4 regions of the Agrobacterium sp. fls2-241-TYG-188a genome follow, and region 1 is predicted to be linked to each of the others. Evidence: predicted binding sites of a transcription regulator. Region 1 holds the regulator's gene; each other region holds the start of a gene.
What was found. Region 1 encodes PhoB, which activates phosphate uptake and scavenging genes when phosphate is short. Its sites were predicted from a motif close to TGTCATNNANCTGTCAT; they were not measured.
Positions count from the first base shown of each region.

Region 2: QRN85_RS11960 (UDP-2,3-diacylglucosamine diphosphatase) is a predicted target of PhoB. The motif match lies at 2,431-2,447, and genes of this name have one in related genera.
Region 3: QRN85_RS09965 (PhoX family protein) is a predicted target of PhoB. The motif match lies at 1,449-1,465, and genes of this name have one in related genera.
Region 4: QRN85_RS12145 (LTA synthase family protein) is a predicted target of PhoB. The motif match lies at 3,176-3,192, and genes of this name have one in related genera.

Region 1 is NZ_JARVRD010000002.1:66,684-71,519, forward strand. Features, by position in the region: gene pstB (phosphate ABC transporter ATP-binding protein PstB) at 1-416, shown strand, start outside; gene phoU (phosphate signaling complex protein PhoU) at 504-1,220, shown strand; gene phoB (phosphate regulon transcriptional regulator PhoB) at 1,352-2,035, shown strand; gene QRN85_RS07165 (cold-shock protein) at 2,559-2,768, shown strand; gene QRN85_RS07170 (hypothetical protein) at 2,995-3,216, shown strand; gene QRN85_RS07175 (DUF6481 family protein) at 3,255-3,644, shown strand; gene QRN85_RS07180 (GcrA family cell cycle regulator) at 4,113-4,646, opposite strand.
Region 2 is NZ_JARVRD010000002.1:1,070,022-1,074,857, forward strand. Features, by position in the region: gene QRN85_RS11955 (NADP-dependent malic enzyme) at 1-2,282, opposite strand, end outside; gene QRN85_RS11960 (UDP-2,3-diacylglucosamine diphosphatase) at 2,499-3,329, shown strand; gene dgcA (N-acetyl-D-Glu racemase DgcA) at 3,344-4,327, opposite strand; gene QRN85_RS11970 (ABC transporter permease) at 4,470-4,836, shown strand, end outside.
Region 3 is NZ_JARVRD010000002.1:656,515-661,350, forward strand. Features, by position in the region: gene QRN85_RS09965 (PhoX family protein) at 1-1,388, opposite strand, end outside; gene QRN85_RS09970 (hypothetical protein) at 1,508-1,804, opposite strand; gene QRN85_RS09975 (DUF2147 domain-containing protein) at 1,907-2,245, opposite strand; gene QRN85_RS09980 (SEL1-like repeat protein) at 2,753-3,019, shown strand; gene QRN85_RS09985 (pyridoxal phosphate-dependent aminotransferase) at 3,248-4,360, opposite strand; gene QRN85_RS09990 (hypothetical protein) at 4,497-4,836, opposite strand, start outside.
Region 4 is NZ_JARVRD010000002.1:1,116,752-1,121,587, reverse strand. Features, by position in the region: gene QRN85_RS12160 (TolB family protein) at 1-737, opposite strand, end outside; gene QRN85_RS12155 (glyoxalase superfamily protein) at 924-1,301, shown strand; gene QRN85_RS12150 (NAD+ synthase) at 1,342-3,021, opposite strand; gene QRN85_RS12145 (LTA synthase family protein) at 3,279-4,836, shown strand, end outside.

The DNA.
Region 1 (4,836 bases):
CCCGCAACAAGGCGGATATGGACCAGATCGTCGAGTCCAGCCTGCAGAAGGCCGGTCTGTGGAACGAAGCCAAGGATCGCCTGCATGAATCAGGCACCGGCCTGTCCGGCGGCCAGCAGCAGCGTCTGTGCATTGCGCGCGCGATTGCTGTGTCTCCTGAAGTCATCCTGATGGACGAGCCATGCTCGGCGCTGGACCCGATTGCGACGGCAAAGGTGGAAGAACTCATCCACGAGCTGCGCGCAAACTACACCATCGTCATCGTCACCCACTCCATGCAGCAGGCAGCCCGCGTCTCGCAGCGCACCGCCATGTTCCATCTGGGCCATCTGGTCGAAGAAAACGACACCGACAAGATGTTCACCAACCCGGATGACCAGCGCACGCAGGACTACATCATGGGCCGCTTCGGCTGATCTGCCGCAGGTTGAAACCATTCGCGTGGCACCGCTTGAGCCCGTCCGGGCTTGCGGGCCAGCGCATCGAAACTGGAGATTTCGTACATGCCGACACATTCCCATATCATGTCCGCCTATGACGAGGAGCTGAAGTTCCTCACCCGCCGCATCGCCGAAATGGGCGGTCTGGCGGAACAGATGTGCGCCGATGCGGTGCGCGCGCTCGTCAATTCCGACGCAGCACTTGCCCAGAAGGTCATATCCGACGACACGATCCTCGATCATGCCGAGCGTGAGATTGGCGACAAGGCCATCGTCACCATCGCCAAGCGTCAGCCCATGGCTGCCGACCTTCGTGAAATCATCGGCTCGCTGCGTATCGCTGCCGATCTGGAGCGCGTGGGCGACCTTGGCAAGAACACCGCCAAGCGCGTCATCGCGGTTGCCGGTACCGGCGTTCCGCGCAAGCTGGCCCGCGGTCTGGAGCACCTGTCGGAACTGGCGCTGGTGCAGCTCAAGGAAGTGCTTGACGTCTACTCCACCCGTTCGGCGGAAAAGGCCCAGGCCATCCGCGAGCGCGATGAAGAGATCGATGCCATGTACACCTCGCTGTTCCGCGAGCTCTTGACCTACATGATGGAAGATCCGCGCAACATCACGACCTGCACGCATCTCCTGTTCTGCGCCAAGAACATCGAGCGCGTTGGCGACCACGCAACCAACATTGCCGAAACCATCTACTACATGACCACCGGCAGCCAGCCGGAAGGCGAGCGTCCGAAGGACGATAGTTCCAACACGCTTGGCGCAGTAACCGAGTGAGTTGCAGCATCGGCGCCGAAGGTCGAACATGACCTTCGGTCGGCCCGATGTGTCGATCAACATGCCAGAGCGGCCGCAATGCGCCCCGAAGAACGCCTTGCGCTCTGGTCAGACTGGCGGAGTTCAAATCCATGGTGCCGAAAATCGCAGTTGTCGAAGATGAAGAAGCGCTCAGCGTTCTTCTCCGCTACAATCTGGAATCCGAAGGTTATGACGTCGACACCATTCCCCGTGGCGACGAGGCGGAAATCCGCTTGCAGGAACGCACCCCGGATCTTCTGATCCTGGACTGGATGTTGCCGGGCGTTTCCGGCATCGAGCTTTGCCGTCGCTTAAGAATGCGCCCGGAAACCGAACGCCTGCCGATCATCATGCTGACGGCGCGTGGCGAGGAGAGCGAGCGCGTGCGGGGATTGGCGACCGGCGCTGACGACTATGTGGTCAAGCCGTTTTCGACCCCAGAGCTGATGGCACGCGTCAAGGCCATGCTGCGCCGTGCCCGCCCGGAAGTTCTGTCCTCCGTCCTGAAATGCGGCGATATCGAACTCGACCGCGAAACCCACCGCGTGCACCGCAAGACCCGCGAAGTGCGTCTGGGGCCAACCGAGTTTCGCCTGCTGGAGTTCCTCATGGTCTCCCCCGGTCGCGTCTTCTCGCGCTCGCAGCTTCTGGATGGCGTATGGGGTCACGATATCTATGTGGATGAACGCACCGTGGACGTTCATGTCGGCCGTCTGAGAAAGGCGCTCAACTTCTCCAATATGCAGGATGTCATTCGCACCGTGCGCGGCGCGGGCTATTCCATGGAAGCCTGACGGGCCTTTCGACACCCTTTTGAAGCACAACGCGCGCAGGATGTTCTGGCTGGAACACGGCGCGCGTTTCCTGTTTTATGCCAGGATCGAACAGCTGCCGCCGAGGGAACCGTCGTTTGCGTTCATCGCTAGGATAAATTCTCAGGTTCTGGCGGCGGCTCCAAACTTCGCCCTCGGGTGCGAAAAAGGGTAGGGCGGGATTTCCTTTTCCAAGCGATTTTTCTGAGTAAAAACAACAGGCAGGGACATTGCGGAAATTGAAATAGCGATACGGGTAATTATTCTTCTGACCGTGCCTTTACGTTGCAAGATAAAAGCGAATTTCAATTATCTGTAATTTAAGGTTTGACTATCAGGGAATAACCCTCTATCAATTGGTCATCGATATTTTGCTTGCTGAGCTTTGGTTGCCGCGCGATTAGCACCGCGTTTTGAACTAACCCTTTCCTTCAAAAAAATCGCTATACTCGCACACAGGGCGTCAGTTCTGTGATCTATCACTTATGCTTTGAAAGGGTTCATTATGACCACAGGCACAGTAAAATGGTTTAACTCCACCAAGGGCTTCGGCTTCATTCAGCCAGACAACGGCGGCACGGACGCATTCGTACACATCTCCGCTGTAGAGCGTGCAGGTATGCGCGAAATCGTTGAAGGCCAGAAGCTGAGCTACGACCTTGAGCGCGACAACAAGTCGGGCAAAATGTCGGCTTGCAATCTCCAGGCTGCTTAAATACGGAATCTGCTTTCCTTTGACCACGGATGTACTGGCACTGTCGAAAGTATGAGACCAACCGAGGTCAGGCACGTTGCCTGGCCTTTTTTTGTGCCGCAGCTCGGCACATGCGCCAGAGCGTTTTTCATTTGCGAAATCCGCCTCCGGCCACCCAATCCACTCCGCATCGGCATTTTTTTGAAATCGATCCCGATCTCAGCCGAAGCGACAGGAAGGAAAATCCATGTCCGAAACACACAGCAAATCTCGCCAGCAGGCTGAGAAGGCATTCGGCGCCACGCAGACGCAGTTCTTCGCTCGCGGTCACGCCGTGGACGAACTGAACTCGATTGCGCAGGCGCGTGATGAAAAGACCCAACGCTTGCGCGAAGCGCGTCTTGCCAAGGAATTGCAGGATAGCCTGAACCCACCGCCAGCGCCCACAAAACGCGGTAAAAAGTCCTGATCGCGAGATCGGAATGACCCTTCAACTGGAATAGAGATTTGAGAAACACAAGAAACGCCAGAACCAACGAAGTTGCCGACCGTCGCGGCGCTGCTGCTGACGCCAAGGCCGCACTTTTGCAGGCCTACAAGGCAGCCAAGGAAGCCGCAGCGCCGATGCTCGAAGCCAAGCAGGCCGAGCAGATTGCCGTTGCCGAAGCCCGTAGGGCCCGCCAGGCTGAACGCGAGCAGCAAAAGCGCGACGAGAAAATCCGCATCGAAGCAGAAGCCGCTCAAAAGCAGGCAGAACTCGATGCCGCCGCCAGCGCCGAAGAAGATGCCCGCAAGCTGGCCGACAAGAACCGCATCGCGCGTGTCATCGAAGACGAAGCGGCGCGCAAGGCAGAACGCGATCGCCGTTATGCCAACCGCAAGGCCCGCCAGGGCTAATCCGGCTACAGACGTTCTCGTCAAACATAAAGCGGGCCACCCGGTCCCGCTTCAGCCTGCCGGCAAATGCGCCGGTGGCGTTACTTCGGGGCCAGCCTCCCTTTCCTCCGGCGGCTGCCCGGTCGATACGAGCAGCACTTTCGTTCGTTCCCATTGCGCTCTTTTGTCATACCGCAGGTAAGCCGCAAACCGGCTGATGCGCGTCTGTTATGGCGGCAACGCTACGTTCATGGCGCTGGCCTGGCCGGACAAGAAACCATCCTGTAGTACCCCAACGCGCCGCCTCTCGATGACGGCTCCTGTTTGCCATGAGGGCATGGTGATTTCTCGCGAGCCTTGAGCAGCACAGCACCTTTCGGTGGGAAGCAGCCCATTTGAGACGGTCAGCCTCCGCCACCGTACCGTCTTTCTCCACGAACAAAAAAGCGGGCCGAATGGACCCGCTTTTGCTATCTTTTGAGATTTCGCTCAGGCCCTGCGGCGTTCGCTGACGGGCTGGTAAGCCATCTTCGCGTGGAACTTGCAGTAAGGCGAGGACTCGGAAGCTTCACAGCCACAGAAGTGGAAGTCGTCCTTCAGCGGATCGCCAACCGGCCACTTGCAGGTGCGCTCTGTCAACTCGGTCAGCGTCAGGCGCAGCGAGGTTGGCAGCGATGTGTTGGTAACGGGCACATATTCCAGAACCTGAGCCGTATCGAGAGACTGATCTTCCTTCAGCGCGGTGGCGCCTGCGGTGCGGGCGGCAGGGCGGGCAGCGGCCGGGCGCGCCTGAAAATTGGTTGCGCGTGGCGCGGTTGTCGTTGCAGCAGGGCGCTTGGCCGCAGGACGTGCGGTTGCAACCGTGCCGCCAGCCTTTGCGCGACCTGGCAGGTTGAGGCGGTGAACCTTGCCGATGACGGCATTGCGGCTGACGCCGCCGAGCTGGGCTGCGATCTGACTGGCGCTCAACCCTTCGGACCACAGTCTTTTGAGTTTTTCCACTCGTTCATCAGTCCAGTTCATACAGCTTCTCCGCTCGTAGCGCAGGCAGAATCTTTCCCCGATGCCGTGGAGCAAACCACGCGCAGAGTATCCGCCAGATTGTAGGTGACTAGGTCCGCCGCTTGCAGTCTAGTAATTGAGAGTTAACCTAATCGTAGGCAGACTCCGTGACAAGAGTCGGGAGAATCATCTGGAATCGATTTTCCGGTTT
Region 2 (4,836 bases), 1.0 Mb from region 1:
AGGGCAGCCATGTTGACCACGCCGCGTGATGTCACTGTTGGTGACAGGATGTGGACGGGCAGGGCGGAACCAAGAAGAATCGGGCCGACATGCAAGCCTTCTGTCATGGTGCGCACAACGCCGAGCGTGATGTTTGCCGAGTCGAGGTTCGGGAACACCAGCAAATTGGCCTCGCCCGACAGGGAGCTGTTTGGCATGGCGCGCTTGCGAAGGGTCTCCGACAGGGCAGAGCCACCCTGCATTTCACCATCGATTTCCAGTTCCGGCGCGGCCTGACGTACCAGCTGAAGGGCGCGGCGCATCTTGCGTGCACTTTCTGAGTCACGCGAACCGAAGTTCGAATGGCTTGCCAGTGCAATCTTCGGCGTAATGCCGAAGCGCTTGATTTCCTTGGAGGAGAGGATCGCCAGTTCAGCGATGTCTTCCGACGTCGGTTCGTAATTTACGAAGGTATCCGTAAGGAACAGCGCACCCTGTTGTGTGATCAGCAGGCTGAGGCCTCCAAACGTATGTGCGCCTTCCTGTTTGCCGATGATCTGGTTGACGTCGCGCAGATGTCTGTCGAAACGGCCTTCCAGACCGCAGATCAATGCGTCTGCCTCACCGCGCTTGACGGAGAGAGCACCGATGACCGTGCTGTTGGTACGAACGATTGTGCGGGCAGCTTCCGGGTTGATACCGGCGCGACCGACAAGCGCAAAATAGTCATCGACATAGTCGCGGTAACGTGGATCGTCTTCCGGGTTCACGACGGCAAAATCGGTGTTTGGCCGAATGCGAAGACCGAACCGCTTCAGACGGGTTTCGATGATCTGCGGACGACCGATGAGGATCGGGATGCCAGTACCTTCTTCGAGCAACACTTGGGCAGCACGCAGCACACGTTCGTCTTCGCCTTCCGCAAAGATGATCCGCTTTTTCTCGGCTGTCTTCGCCAGGTTGAAGATCGGCTTCATGATGAAGCCGGAGCGCCAGACAAAGCGGTTCAGCTGATCGAGATAGGCGTCAAAATCGGTAATCGGACGGGAGGCGACACCGCTTGCAGCCGCTGCCCGTGCGACAGCCGGAGCAATACGCAGGATCAGCCGCGGATCGAACGGCGAGGGGATGAGGTAGTTCGGACCAAAGATTGGTGTCTCATCGCTGTAAGCTTTCGCCGCAACTTCAGAAACTTCCTCACGCGCCAGTTCAGCGATTGCGTGAACGGCAGCCATCTTCATTTCTTCGTTGATGCTTGTCGCACCACAATCCAGCGCGCCCCTGAAAATATAGGGGAAGCAGAGCACGTTGTTGACCTGATTGGGAAAATCCGAACGACCGGTGCAAATCATGGCATCCGGGCGGGCCTGGCGGGCAAGTTCCGGCATGATTTCGGGTGTAGGATTGGCGAGCGCCAGAATAAGCGGCTTTTCAGCCATGCGCGCCAGAAGTTCCGGTTTCAGCACGCCAGCAGCTGAAAGGCCGAGGAAGACGTCAGCGCCATCGATGGTCTCGTTGAGCGAGCGCTTGTCGGTCGTCTGGGCGTAGACTTCCTTCCACTCGTCCATGAGCGTGTTACGGCCATCATAGACAAGGCCCTCAATATCGTGAACCCAGATGTTCTCGCGCTTGGCGCCGAGAACGACCAGAAGATTGAGGCAGGCGAGCGCGGCAGCGCCCGCACCGGATGCCACGATCTTGACGTCGCCGATCGATTTTCCGGCGAGTTCGAGCGCGTTCGTAACCGCCGCAGCCACAATGATGGCCGTGCCGTGCTGGTCATCGTGGAACACGGGGATGTTCATCTTCTCGCGGAGCTGACGTTCCACTTCGAAGCACTCGGGCGCCTTGATGTCTTCCAGATTGATGCCGCCGAAGGTCGGCTCCAGTGCAGAAATGGTGGAAACCATGTCGTTGATGCCGGGCGCATCGATTTCGATGTCGAAAACATCGATGCCGGCGAATTTCTTGAAGAGGACCGCCTTGCCTTCCATGACGGGCTTGGAGGCCAAAGGTCCGATGTTGCCGAGGCCGAGGACCGCCGTGCCGTTCGAAATCACCGCAACCAGATTGGCACGCGCCGTGTATTGAGCCGCCGTTTCAGGATTTTCGTGAATGGCAAGGCAGGGTGCTGCAACACCGGGTGAATAGGCAAGCGCCAGATCGCGCTGGTTTCCAAGGGGCTTGGACGCCTGAATTTCAAGTTTTCCCGGGCGCGGGTAACGATGATAGAAAAGCGCCTGTTCTTCCAGATCCGCATTGGCGTTTGTGTTTTGCGTCTTGCCCGTATCCTGAGAACTCATTCTATCCACCGCTTATTTCAAGTTTCTTGGAGGCCTTTGCATACAACAATCGGCCCAGCCGTACAGCCGTTTATTTCATTCGGGAGGCGCAAAAACGGTAGTTTAGGTATCTCGGAAAAATGCAGCGTGATGGTTGTAAATCTCGGTCTGTCATCTTGCTGAAACACGAGTCTGGTTTTGCAGAGAGGAAAGTTGCCGAGACGGGGGAAGAATTCCATGGCCGCGCAAACCGAAGCCAGACAGTTCAGAACGCTTTTCATTTCCGATGTGCATCTTGGCTCTAAAGCGGCCAAAACGGATTTCCTTCTGGATTTCCTGCGCCATCATGAGGCCGATACCATCATCCTCGTTGGCGATATCATCGATGGCTGGCGTCTGCGCCGCAGCTGGTACTGGCCACAAGGCTGCAATGATGTGGTGCAGAAACTTCTTCGCAAGGCCCGCAAGGGAACACGCATCGTCTATATTCCCGGAAATCACGACGAATTTCTTCGCGAGTTTCCCGGTACCCATTTCGGTGGGATCGAAGTGGCAGAGCGGATGATCCATGAAGCCGCCGACGGCAAGAAGTATCTTGTCATCCACGGCGACGAATTCGATGTCGTGGTGCGCAACGCAAGGCTTCTGGCCTATCTCGGCGATTGGGCCTATGACGCAGCCATTGCGCTGAACGTGGCAATTGCCGCTGTACGCCGCCGCATCGGCCTTCCTTACTGGTCCTTCTCCGCCTGGGCGAAGCTGCAGGTCAAGCACGCTGTCAACTTCATCGGAGAATTTCAGCGGGTGGTCGCCGACGAAGCCCGTCGCAACAAGGTCGATGGTGTCATCTGTGGCCACATCCATCATGCTGTGATGGAGGATATCGATGGCATCCGTTACATCAACACCGGCGATTGGGTGGAAAGCTGCACGGCCATCGCAGAGAATACCGACGGCTCCTTCGAATTGATCACATGGATGAAGTCCGATGACAAGACCGAGGATAACACCGTCGGGACACTTGAGCCCGTGGTCTTCCCCAAGCTCATCGATACCTATGCGGCTTGAGCGGTAGCGTCAGTTCATCCCCACAGCTCCGGCTGCGGCGGGTGAACCATCGATCCTTCGTAGCGAAGACCCGGTTCCCTGTCCCTAGCGAGCAGGAGTGGGCCGTCCAGATCGGCAAACTCGGTGTCTTGCGCCAGCATAAGGGCGGGGGCCATGCCTAAGGATGTGCCGAGCATACAGCCAACCATGATGGTGTAGCCCAGGCGCTGCGCCTCCTTTTTCATGATCAGCGCCTCGGTCAAGCCGCCTGTCTTGTCGAGCTTGATGTTGATGGCGTCATAGCGATCACGCAGCGAAGCCAGATCTTTTGTTAGATGCACACTTTCGTCGGCGCAGATTGGAACAGTCCGCTCGATGCGCGAGAGAATATCATCTCTTCCGGCTGGCAGTGGTTGCTCGATCAGCGCGATGTCCAGTTCTCTGGCAATTTTCAAGTGATGCTCGATATTGTTGTCCGTCCAGCCTTCATTCGCGTCGATGATGATGCGCGCCTTCGGAGCTGCCGCGCGAACGGCGCGCAGGCGTGCCTCGTCATCCGGTGTCCCGGTCTTTATCTTCAATAGGGGCCGTTGCGCATTGTCCGCCGCCTGGGTGGCCATGGTCTGCGCATCGCCAAGAGAAATCGTGAACGCCGTCACGATTGGCACCGGCTTCGTTGACATCAAGGTCGAAGACACGCTCTTGCCCGTAAGTTTGGCTTCCAGGTCCCACAGGGCGCAATCCACGGCATTGCGCGCGGCGCCGGGCTTCATTGCCTGTTGCAGGTCCTCCCGCGTCAGGCCTGCCGCGATCGCCTGTTCCACGCTCATAATATCCGCAAGGACCCCCTTTATCGTTTCGCCATAGCGTTGATAGGGCACGCACTCGCCGGTTCCTCGAACACCATCCTGTTCGATTGTGCAGCGCACGACATGAACCTCCGTTCGGCTTCCGCGTGAAATGGTGAAGCTGCCTGCAACCGGAAATGTTTCAGCTGTTGCTTGAATGTAACGACGCATCAAAATTAGCCTCGGGTCTGTGCATAAACTGGTAAACGAGCGAAAAAACTCCGGATTTCGCCTCCAGTGCTGTGGCTTGGTGATCCGTCACTCGATATGAATCGTTAAGAATCTTTAATAGGCTGCATGCGCTCGGAGCAAGATGCAAGAACTCGAAACACGGCAACAGGCGCAACCGGCAGCGATCTCATCCGATGAGGACGCGAGCGGCGGGGCTGTGCGCTATGCCCTGAGCGGTTCATGGCGCAACGCCAATATAGCCTCAGTTCTTTCCGACATCGAAAAGATCGAAAAATCCAACCCCTCTGGCTCCATCACCGTTGATCTATCCGATGTCGATAACATCGATACGACGGGCGCGTGGATCTTGCGCCGTATGCGCCACAGAATGGAGCAGGCCGGCACCCAGGTCTCTTTTGAGGGCAACGAGCGAATAGAGGGCATTATCAGTGCCCTGCCTGACGAGGCACCGCTTGCACCAAAGGAATCAAACAAAAAGGGCTTGGTTG
Region 3 (4,836 bases), 590 kb from region 1:
TTGGCGCGCAACTTGCCGTCCTTGGTCACGCCGCGGTTGCTGTTGTTGGTCAGCGCGCAGTAGGCTTCGATGGCGACAGGGTTGATGGCGACCCATTCAGGGCGGTCCATGGTGGTTGCGCCCACCTTTGAAGCGGCCTGACGGGTGAAGACGCAGATTTCATCCATCTTCATGCCGGTGGATTCGGGCGTCAGCGCCACCCACTCGCCATTGCCATCATCGTTGAACTTGGCGACGTAGAGCGTGCCTTCGTCCAGCAGTTTCGACGTATCGCCACCTGGCACGTAGATGCCGTTGGATACGAACTTGTAGAGGAACTCGCCACGCTCATCGTCGCCCATGTAAACGACGACACGGCCATCGCGCGCCACGACGACGGCGGCGTTCTCGTGCTTGATGCGACCAAGCGCGGTACGCTTGATTGGCGTCGACGATGCGTTGGACGGATCGATTTCCACGACATAACCAGCGCGGCGCGGCTCGTTCGGGTTCTTGGAAACGTCGAAACGCTCATCGAACTTCTCATAGCCGTAGCGGGTTTCGGCGGCGATGCCGTAACGCTTGTAGTCGTCGGGCATCTTGAAATCGGCCACGGTGGAGCCGAAGTAGCCGTTGAAGTTTTCTTCGCAGGTCAGGTAGGTGCCCCACGGTGTGCGGCCCGCGCCGCAATTGTTGAAAGTGCCAAGACAGTCGATACCCTTCGGGTCGGCTGCCGTCTTGACGAGCTCGGAACCGGCGGCAGGGCCGGACAGCTTCATCGGTGTGTTGTGGTGAATGCGGCGGTTGAACGGGCTGCCGACGACGATCTCCCAGCCGTCCTTGCCTTCAGCCACTTCCATGACGGTAACACCCTGCATATGCTGCAGGATCTTCACCTCGTCCAGATTGGCTGGCATTCCCTTTTCGCGATGGGGCAGGTTGGTTTCGTTGTTGACATATTCGTGGTTGACCGCGATCAGCTGGTGGCTGCCAACAACGAAAAGCTCCATGCCATCGGTGTTTTCACCAAAAACCTTGTCCGAGTTTTCAAGGCTTACACCCTTGACCGGATCGATATCCTGCACGTTGGGGAACAGCGGCTGGCCCCACTTTGCAAGCGGCTTCCAGCTATAGCCTTCCGGCACATGGATGGTGTTGTCGGTGGCAGCGGCTACAGGCTTGAACGGAAAACGCGAGGCTTCCTGTGCCTGGGCAGAGGTGGAGCTGGCGAGATTGCCAAGCGTGCCAAGAGCGGCAGCGGCAGAACCAAACGCCAGAACGCCGCCCAGAAAACCGCGTCGTGAAATAGCCGATTCAACAACGCGGTCGAAATCGGTAACGGCAGGCGGTGGGTTCTGAAGTTCGTCCCACTCATCCCAGCTTAGCTTGCTTGTGTCGATGTTGGTCATGGCGCTCTCCGTTGGCTTGCAGTTTGGAACAATTCCAGACGGGGCAACTAAAGAGAGTTTATTACATCGATATGACGGAAAAATAACGCGAATATACCCTTGGGTTGTGCATTCGCCAGCTAGGACGGCAGGTTTTGAAACGATGCCCAGATCATGAAGCCCAAAAGTACAATCATGATAAAGATATAGAACGGGCGAAACAGATAAAACCGCTCCCAGTTGGTCAGGTTCAGGTTGTAGACGGTAATCTTCTCATCGATCTTCAGCCTGTCCAAATTGCTGTCGATGGAAAAATCCCAGCCGTTCTGCTTATAGAAATAGTACTCTCTCACCTGCGTCGCGATCTGGTGCAGGATCAACAGGGAAAGCGCGCCGAGTGCTGCCGCTTTGATGAGGATTTCAAAAACTATCATCATCTTGGATATGAAGACCGTCCAGATCGCTCATTGTGTTTAAGGCATTGGTGCCTCATTCAAACAATGTGGACGAAGCCTCGCCCCGTCCACATCGTCCACCGATTACAGACGCGACCACGTCTGCGACTTGCACAGAACTTTCAGCACGCAGCCCTTCATGCTCAGCGAGCCACCGGAAACGGTGCCGGTGCCGGCATAGGTCTTGTCATTGGCGGGATCGGTAATCTCGCCGGAATAGCTATTGCCCTTGCCGCTCATCTTGCCAATCTGTTTTCCGGCGTGCTTGCCGGTTTTCAGCGTTACGCAGAAAGCTGAACCGCATGGGGCGATCACGGCGGTCTCGCCGCTGGCCGTTTTCCAGTTGCCCTCGATAGCCTCCGCTGCATAGGCACTGCTGCCCATCAAAAACGCGGCAGCGGCAAGTATCGTCATTCTCTTCATAGGGACCTCCCAATCCTGCTGTGGCCAAACCTTCACGTCGCGCAAGATCCGGCATCCGCATCTCCTCACGCGGACGCCGCAATTTATAGTTTACGTGAACGTAAAAGGAAATATGGATCTTCGCAAAAACCTCGGCTTTTCGCGGTCCGGACCTCGTAAAAACGATCATCGCAAAAATGCCTGTTTGAGACGTGGTTACGAAAGGGTTGAATTCCATCCGTAAACTTTTCGTAAAATTGTCCGCAAAGTCCTTAATTTCCGGGGGCTGTGATATTTAACAAAAACCCAACTTTACCAATCGTTTGGACTTTGTTTGGCTCCCATTAATCATGGATTTTAAGCGCCCGTTGAAGCCCGTTTGGCATAGTGGGGACATCGAAAGAGCAGAGCAAATCTGCCAACGGAAAAGGCCAGAACAAGCCGCAGAAGACGGCAAGGCCGGAACCGAAAAAGCCTCCGAAGAGGGGCGCTGACACGACGCTAACGGGCAAACAGGGATTAGAAAAAATGGCACGCTTTGAAGTTCGCGATATCGAAATGGCAGTCGCCGGTGGCCAAAGCCGCGCGGACGTCTTCTGCAACCTCGGCCTGATCTATGCGACAGGCCGCGGCTGCCCGGTGGACCTCATCGCTGCCCATAAATGGCTCAACATCGCCGCTATCAAGGGTTCGGAACGGGCAGCCTCGCTGCGCGCCGATCTGGCCCGCAACATGACCAAGGCAGACCTCGCAACGGCACTTCGCGCCGCCCGCGACTGGATGACTGCACACTGACAAAACCGCGCCGGGGCAACTGACGCGCAACAAAAAGACAGAGCGATCGACAGATCGCCATTTCTTCCGGCTGGTTCCTCCAGTCCTGGCCGGACCATAAAAAGAATAACCCCGTACAGGGAACAGCCAGATCCACGCTGAACATCAAACCGCGACCGGCAGAAACAAGGCCGGCGCGGTTTCTCTATTTTTGTTGGCAAGATGCTTGGCCTGAGCGCTTGGGGTTCATCAACCCAATGTCTTCAAAACCTTCGGCAGCGCTTCGGCAAAAAGATTCAGCTTGCTATCCGGCGCTGCGCTGACGCGGATGCAACGGTTGAGTGGTTCCACACCGGGCATTCGGATGAAGACACCGTGTTCCATGAGCCCATCAACAATGGCCTTGGCGTAGACCCCATCCCGCCCACAATCGATTGCCACAAAATTTGTTGCCGAGGGAAGGGGGCGCAGCCCGTTCTGCCGCGCTATGGTGGCAATGCGTTCACGGGCGTTGGCGATGCGTTTGACCACATCGCGCAGGTAAGCCTGATCCTTTAGGGCCGCCAGTGCGGCGGCCACGGAAACGCGGGACATTCCGAAGTGATTGCGGATCTTGTCGAAAGCCTGCGCATTGCCCAGTGTGCCGATTGCGTAACCGACGCGGGCGCCCGCCAGCCCATAGGCCTTGGAGAAGGTGCGCATACGCAGAACATTCGGCATCCCGATCATGGCGCGCACACTGGGGATGGCGCTTTCCGGTGCTGTCTCGCAATAGGCTTCGTCCAGCACCAGCAGACAGGTTTCTGGCAGAGCCTTGGCGAAGGTCAGGACTTCGCTTGCTTCCCACCAGCTGCCCATCGGATTATCCGGATTGGCGAAATAGACCAGCGGCGCATTCTCTTTCTTGACGAGATCAAGCAGCCCGTCGAGATTTTCATGGTCATCGAAATAGGGTGTCGTCACCAGACGCCCGCCATATCCGTTCACATGATAATTGAATGTGGGGTAGCCGCCAAAGGAGGTGACAACGGGCGTTCCCGGCTCCACCACCAGCCGGACGATTTCGCCAAGAAGGCCATCCACGCCACTGCCAACGGCAATATTATCGCGGGACACACCGTGATAGATGGCCAGCGCCTCACGCAGTTCGAAGTTTTCCGGATCGGCATACATCCAGGTCTCAGACGCCGCCTGCTTAATGGCCTCAAGAACCGAAGGCGCAGGGCCGAAACCGCTCTCATTGGCACCGATTCGCGCCTTTACAGCCAGCTTGCGATTACGCTCAATGGCTTCCGGACCAACGAAAGGCACGGAAGAAGGGAGCGAAGCGGCGAGAGACGTGAAGCGCGAAAATGCGGACATTTCAGAGAGTTCCGTTATCCGTTGAAACAACGGCCACACAATAGAATCAAAATTGGCCCGCGCAAGGCGGGCCATGGATATTGCAGGGGTTATTGAAGTCTTTTAGCGTTGACGCTGCGTGGAGCGGCGGTTTGCTTCAGAGAGCCGTTTCGAAGCTCAGCCGGCGGACGTGATGCAGGAACTCCGCATCGATCAGCATGTTGAAGCCAACGGTGGCCTGTTCTTCCTCGCGCCGGATAAGCGTACAGCCGATTTCGTCCCTGATGCCGAGAACCTCAAGGTAGAAGTTGTTCGGCAGGTCAAGATGCGGGCTAACCTCGATATCCGCGCCATAAAGGGAGATATTGCGGATTAAGCAGCGCATCGTATTCTTCGTGCTGAGGTGATGGCCGATAAATGTTATCTTGCCAGGACGATCGACGCTGTATTTCTCATACATTGCATCCTGAGGAACGGCGTCGTGCGAATTGATGTGT
Region 4 (4,836 bases), 1.1 Mb from region 1:
AACAGTGTTTCTACATTTGCCCCGTCTGGGTCCATCATGCGAACACGGACGTTGAGGTCGCGCGGATGATCAAAGACATCGGCATCGTAGGAAACGAAGACGACCTTGTCACCGCTGGGTGACGGATGCGGAAACCAGTCTCCGTACTGACTGTCCGTGATGCGCTCGACAACCGATCCGTCCACCTTCACGCGCCATATCTGCATCAGGCCGGTGCGGCTGGAGTTGAAGTAAATCCACTGCCCATCCGCCGAGTAATCCGGCCCGTCATTGCGGCCTTCTCCATGGGTCAGACGGGTTTCAACGCCATGCTCGACATCCATCGAGTAGATATCGAATACCTGATCTCGGATGCCGCAATAGGCGAAGTTCCGGCCATCTGGTGACCAGCCATGCCAGTAGGACGGCAGATTGTGGGTCATCAATCGAGGCGTACCGCCCTGTGATGGCACGAGATAAATCGCGCTCTTGCCAAACTCGACCTTGTCGGAGATGGCATAGAGCGAACCGTCCGGAGAAATGCCGTGGTCGTTGTTACACTCTCTGGCGAAGCCCGTGTCGACAGGCGTCAGCACTGCTTCACCACCGAGTGACAACCGATAAAGCAAACCATTGCTGTTGAGCAGCAGGTAAGACCCGTCCGGCGACCAGTTCGGTGCCTCGAACAGTTCCGACGTCTGCCAGATGACCCGGTTCTGCCGGGTGCGGATGTTGAAGATTTCGACGGAACTGCGCATCGTGACTCCCACTAGATTACGGATCCTGGACGGGCAAAAGTCGATAACCTGTTTGCATCAGCCAGGATGATGGATATGACTCTATTGCCGCAGGCACCGTCCTGTAAATTTAAAAACGGAAGACGGCAGCGTTGCGGCACCGCCCGCATTCTCTGAGCCGGTTTTTCCCAATATTGAGGTTCCGCGATGACGACCATCGCTGATCAACCCATCCGCTTTGGCCGAGTGGCGCCAATGCTTCCTGTCAAGGATATCCAGAAAGCTCACGATTTCTACGCCAACATACTCGGCTTCCAAAAGACGTTCGAGAACGGAAATCCCGTCGGCTTCATGATCTTGAAGCGAGATGACGCCGAGTTGCATCTGACATTGCAGCCAGCTCACAAATCTGCGCCGTTCAACGTCGCGCACATGCTGGTAGGCGACGTAGATGCAATCCACCGCCTTTGCAGTGACTACGGATTACGGATCATCAAAAGACTGGAAACAAAGGACTACGGCTTGCGGGCATTCGTTTTCGAGGATCCGGACGGAAACCGGATCGATGTGGCGCAAGTCATCTAGGCAGAGGAGCGGCGCGGTTCATGACGCGCCGCTCAATTCGCTACCGGTCCCGGAAGCGATTGGTAATCGGATAGCGGCGGTCGCGACCGAAATTCTTCTTGGTGATCTTCACACCCGGCGCAGACTGGCGGCGTTTGTATTCGGCCAGATATAGCAGGTGCTCGATGCGATGCACGGTCGCGACATCATGTCCGCGCGCCACAATCTCCTCCACCGACATTTCCAGTTCAACAAGGCACTCGAGAATATCGTCGAGAACGGGATAAGGCGGCAGGGAATCCTGGTCGGTCTGGTTGGGTCTAAGCTCTGCAGAGGGGGCCTTCGAGATGATGTTGGCGGGAATGACCTCACCGGAAGGACCGAGCGCGCCCGGCGGCACATGGCTGTTACGCCATTTGGAGATGCCGTAGACCTGCATCTTGTAAAGGTCCTTGATGGGGTTGAAGCCACCATTCATATCGCCGTACAGCGTGGCATACCCCACTGACATCTCGGACTTGTTGCCGGTTGTGACCACCATGGAGCCAAACTTGTTGGAGATAGCCATGAGAATGGTGCCACGGGCGCGGCTTTGCAGGTTTTCTTCGGTAATGCCCTCTTCGGTACCTTCGAAAAGCTCCGTCAACGCCGTCATGAAGCCATCGACCGGCTCGGCGATCGGCACGATGTCATAACGGCAACCGAGTGCCTTGGCGCATTCCGCCGCATCTTTCAGCGATTCGTCTGATGTGTAGCGGTACGGCAGCATGATGCAGCGCACCCGCTCCTCACCCAGCGCATCGACCGCAATGGCGGCGCAGATGGCCGAATCGATGCCGCCGGAAAGGCCCAGCACGACGCTCTTGAAGCCATTCTTGTTTACATAATCGCGGAAGCCCAGCATACAGGCGCGGTAATCCGCCTCCTCACCTTCGGGTATCTGGGAGAAGGGTCCTTCGCTGCAATGCCAGCCTTTTTCCGTGCGTTTCCAGTCCATCACCGCAAGGGTGCTTTCGAACTGGCTCATCTGGAAGGCCAGCGTCTTGTCGGCGTTGAAAGCAAAGCTTGCGCCATCGAAAACAAGCTCATCCTGTCCGCCAACCTGATTGGCGAAGACGAGCGGCAGGCCGCTCTCAATGACCTGTCGCAGCGCCACCTGATGCCGCACATCCACCTTGCCGCGGTAATAGGGCGAGCCATTCGGCACCAGCAGAATTTCCGCACCGCTTTCGGCCAGTGTTTCGCAGACGCCGAAATCGTTCCAGATTTCCTCACAGATGGGAATGCCGATACGCACGCCCCGGAAATTATAGGGGCCGGAAATCGAGCCTTCGGCAAAGACGCGCTTCTCATCAAACTCGCCGTAATTCGGCAAATCTACCTTGTCACGCAGCGCAACGATCTTGCCGCCATCCAGCAGCGCGACGGAATTGTGCCGTCCCGTTTCGCCCTGACGCGGGAAGCCAATGATGACACCCGGACCGCCATCTGCCGTTTCAGCCGCCAGTTCCTCCACCGCCTTCAGGCAGGCCTTGAGGAAGGATGGCTTCAAGACAAGATCTTCCGGCGGATAGCCGGAGATGAAAAGCTCGGTGAGGAGCAGCAGGTCCGCGCCCTGGGCAGCCGCATCGGCACGCGCTTCACGTGCCTTGGCAAGGTTACCCGCGACATCGCCGACGGTTGGGTTGAACTGCCCGACGGCAATTCGCAGAACATTGGGATTGGTGTGTACTTGGCTCATGACTCTCATTTACCGCGCTCCCGTCCGGTGCGCAACGCAAGCTGTTCAACTGGCTTAAAAAACGGCGACCAGACATTGGCAATGCGCCTCACGCAAAGGTTATTCCGGGCACCTGTGGATTCCGCATAGTTCATGTCGCATTCACCCCGCTTATGTGACAGTTACATGACACTTTCATGACGCCTGATTCACGGGCGCAGACATACTGCCGGAGTTGAAAATTGAGGAATTCGGTGCCCAGAGCGGTTGCCGAAAGGATGAAGCTCGTCCTTTCAAAACCTTTGACCCGCAACCCGGACAGAGTTGTTGGCGATCTCTATCCGGTTCTGAATCTCGCGCTTGCTGCCCTGCTGCTGATTGTCTGCATGGAGTGGATTGCGCGAGGCTCGCTGCATGACATCGGCACGTTCCTGTTTTCACCAGCGCGCCCCGGTTTCACAACTCTGGTCGCGGTCATGCTTTGCCTCACGGCACTCGATGCGCTGTTCGGCAGACACTATCAATCGCTACTGGTGGCCGCGCCGGTTCTGCTGGTCACGGCCTTCATGTCGCATCAAAAGCAGCTTTATCTTTCAGATCCGCTCTACCCCTCCGATCTGTTGTTCGGGCGGCAAATCCTACAGCTTTTGCCAGCCATGCTGAAAGCCCAGCCCGTTACCGCGGTCGCACTCGCGGCAGGCCTTGTTCTGGCCGTTGCATCCGGTGTGATGATCTGGCGCTTTATTCGCATGTATACCCCGGCGATGGCGGTAAAAGCACGCTTCCTTCGGCTGGTGCTCGCGCTTCCCCTGCTGGCGGGGCTTGGTTCGCTGATGGAATATTCGCACTATTCCTGGGTGCGTGACCGGCTCAACATCCTTCCCATGATGTGGGATCAGAAGGAGAATTACCGGCATAACGGCTTCCTGCTTGCCTTCACATTCAACATTCCCATGGCGAATGTCTCCGCACCCGCAGGCTATGGTGAAAACACAATCGCAGACATCCCCTCAGATGGCTCTGCCTTTGCCGTGAACCACAGCACGCGGCCGGATGTCATCATGATCATGAGTGAGTCGCTCTGGGACCCTACCCGGGTTCCTGATGTGGCTCTGTCCAGAGATCCGATGCCTTCGATACGCTCCAGACAATCCGGCCATGTTTTCTCGCCCGAATTCGGCGGCATGACTGCCAATGTCGAGTTTGAGGCGCTGACCGGTTTCTCGAATGCCTTCCTGCCCTATGGCAGCATTCCCTACCAGCAATATATTCGCCGAAACGTGCCTTCCCTCGCGACCTTCTTTCGCAGCGAGGGCTATTCCTCGATTGCGCTACACCCGTTCCAATCCTGGTTCTGGAACCGCGCCGAAGTCTACAAATCGCTTGGCTTCGAGGAATTCCGTTCGGAAGAAACGCTGCCAGCAATGGAAAAGCGCGGGATTTTTGCTTCAGACGCGGCCCTCACAACGGAAATCATTCAGACGGTGGAGGCAGCGGACAATCCTCTGTTTCTATTCGCTGTCACCCTTCAGGGACACGGCCCCTACGAGGCTGACCGATATGCTGATAGATCCGTTGGCGTGACGGGAGCTCTCTCTAATGGTGCAGCCGTATCGCTTGCGACCTATGCTCAGGGCGTGGCAGAGGCGGACGCCAGTTTCGCAAGGCTGATCGACTGGGCAAAGAACCGTGAACGCGACACCATTGTCGTTCTGTTTGGAGACCACCTCCCGCCGCTCGGACACGTCTATGTGGAAAGCGGCTATATGCCGGAGATGGTGGCGACCCGCCGCGCGCCGCTGGACACGATGAAAAAGGAGCACGAGACACCACTCG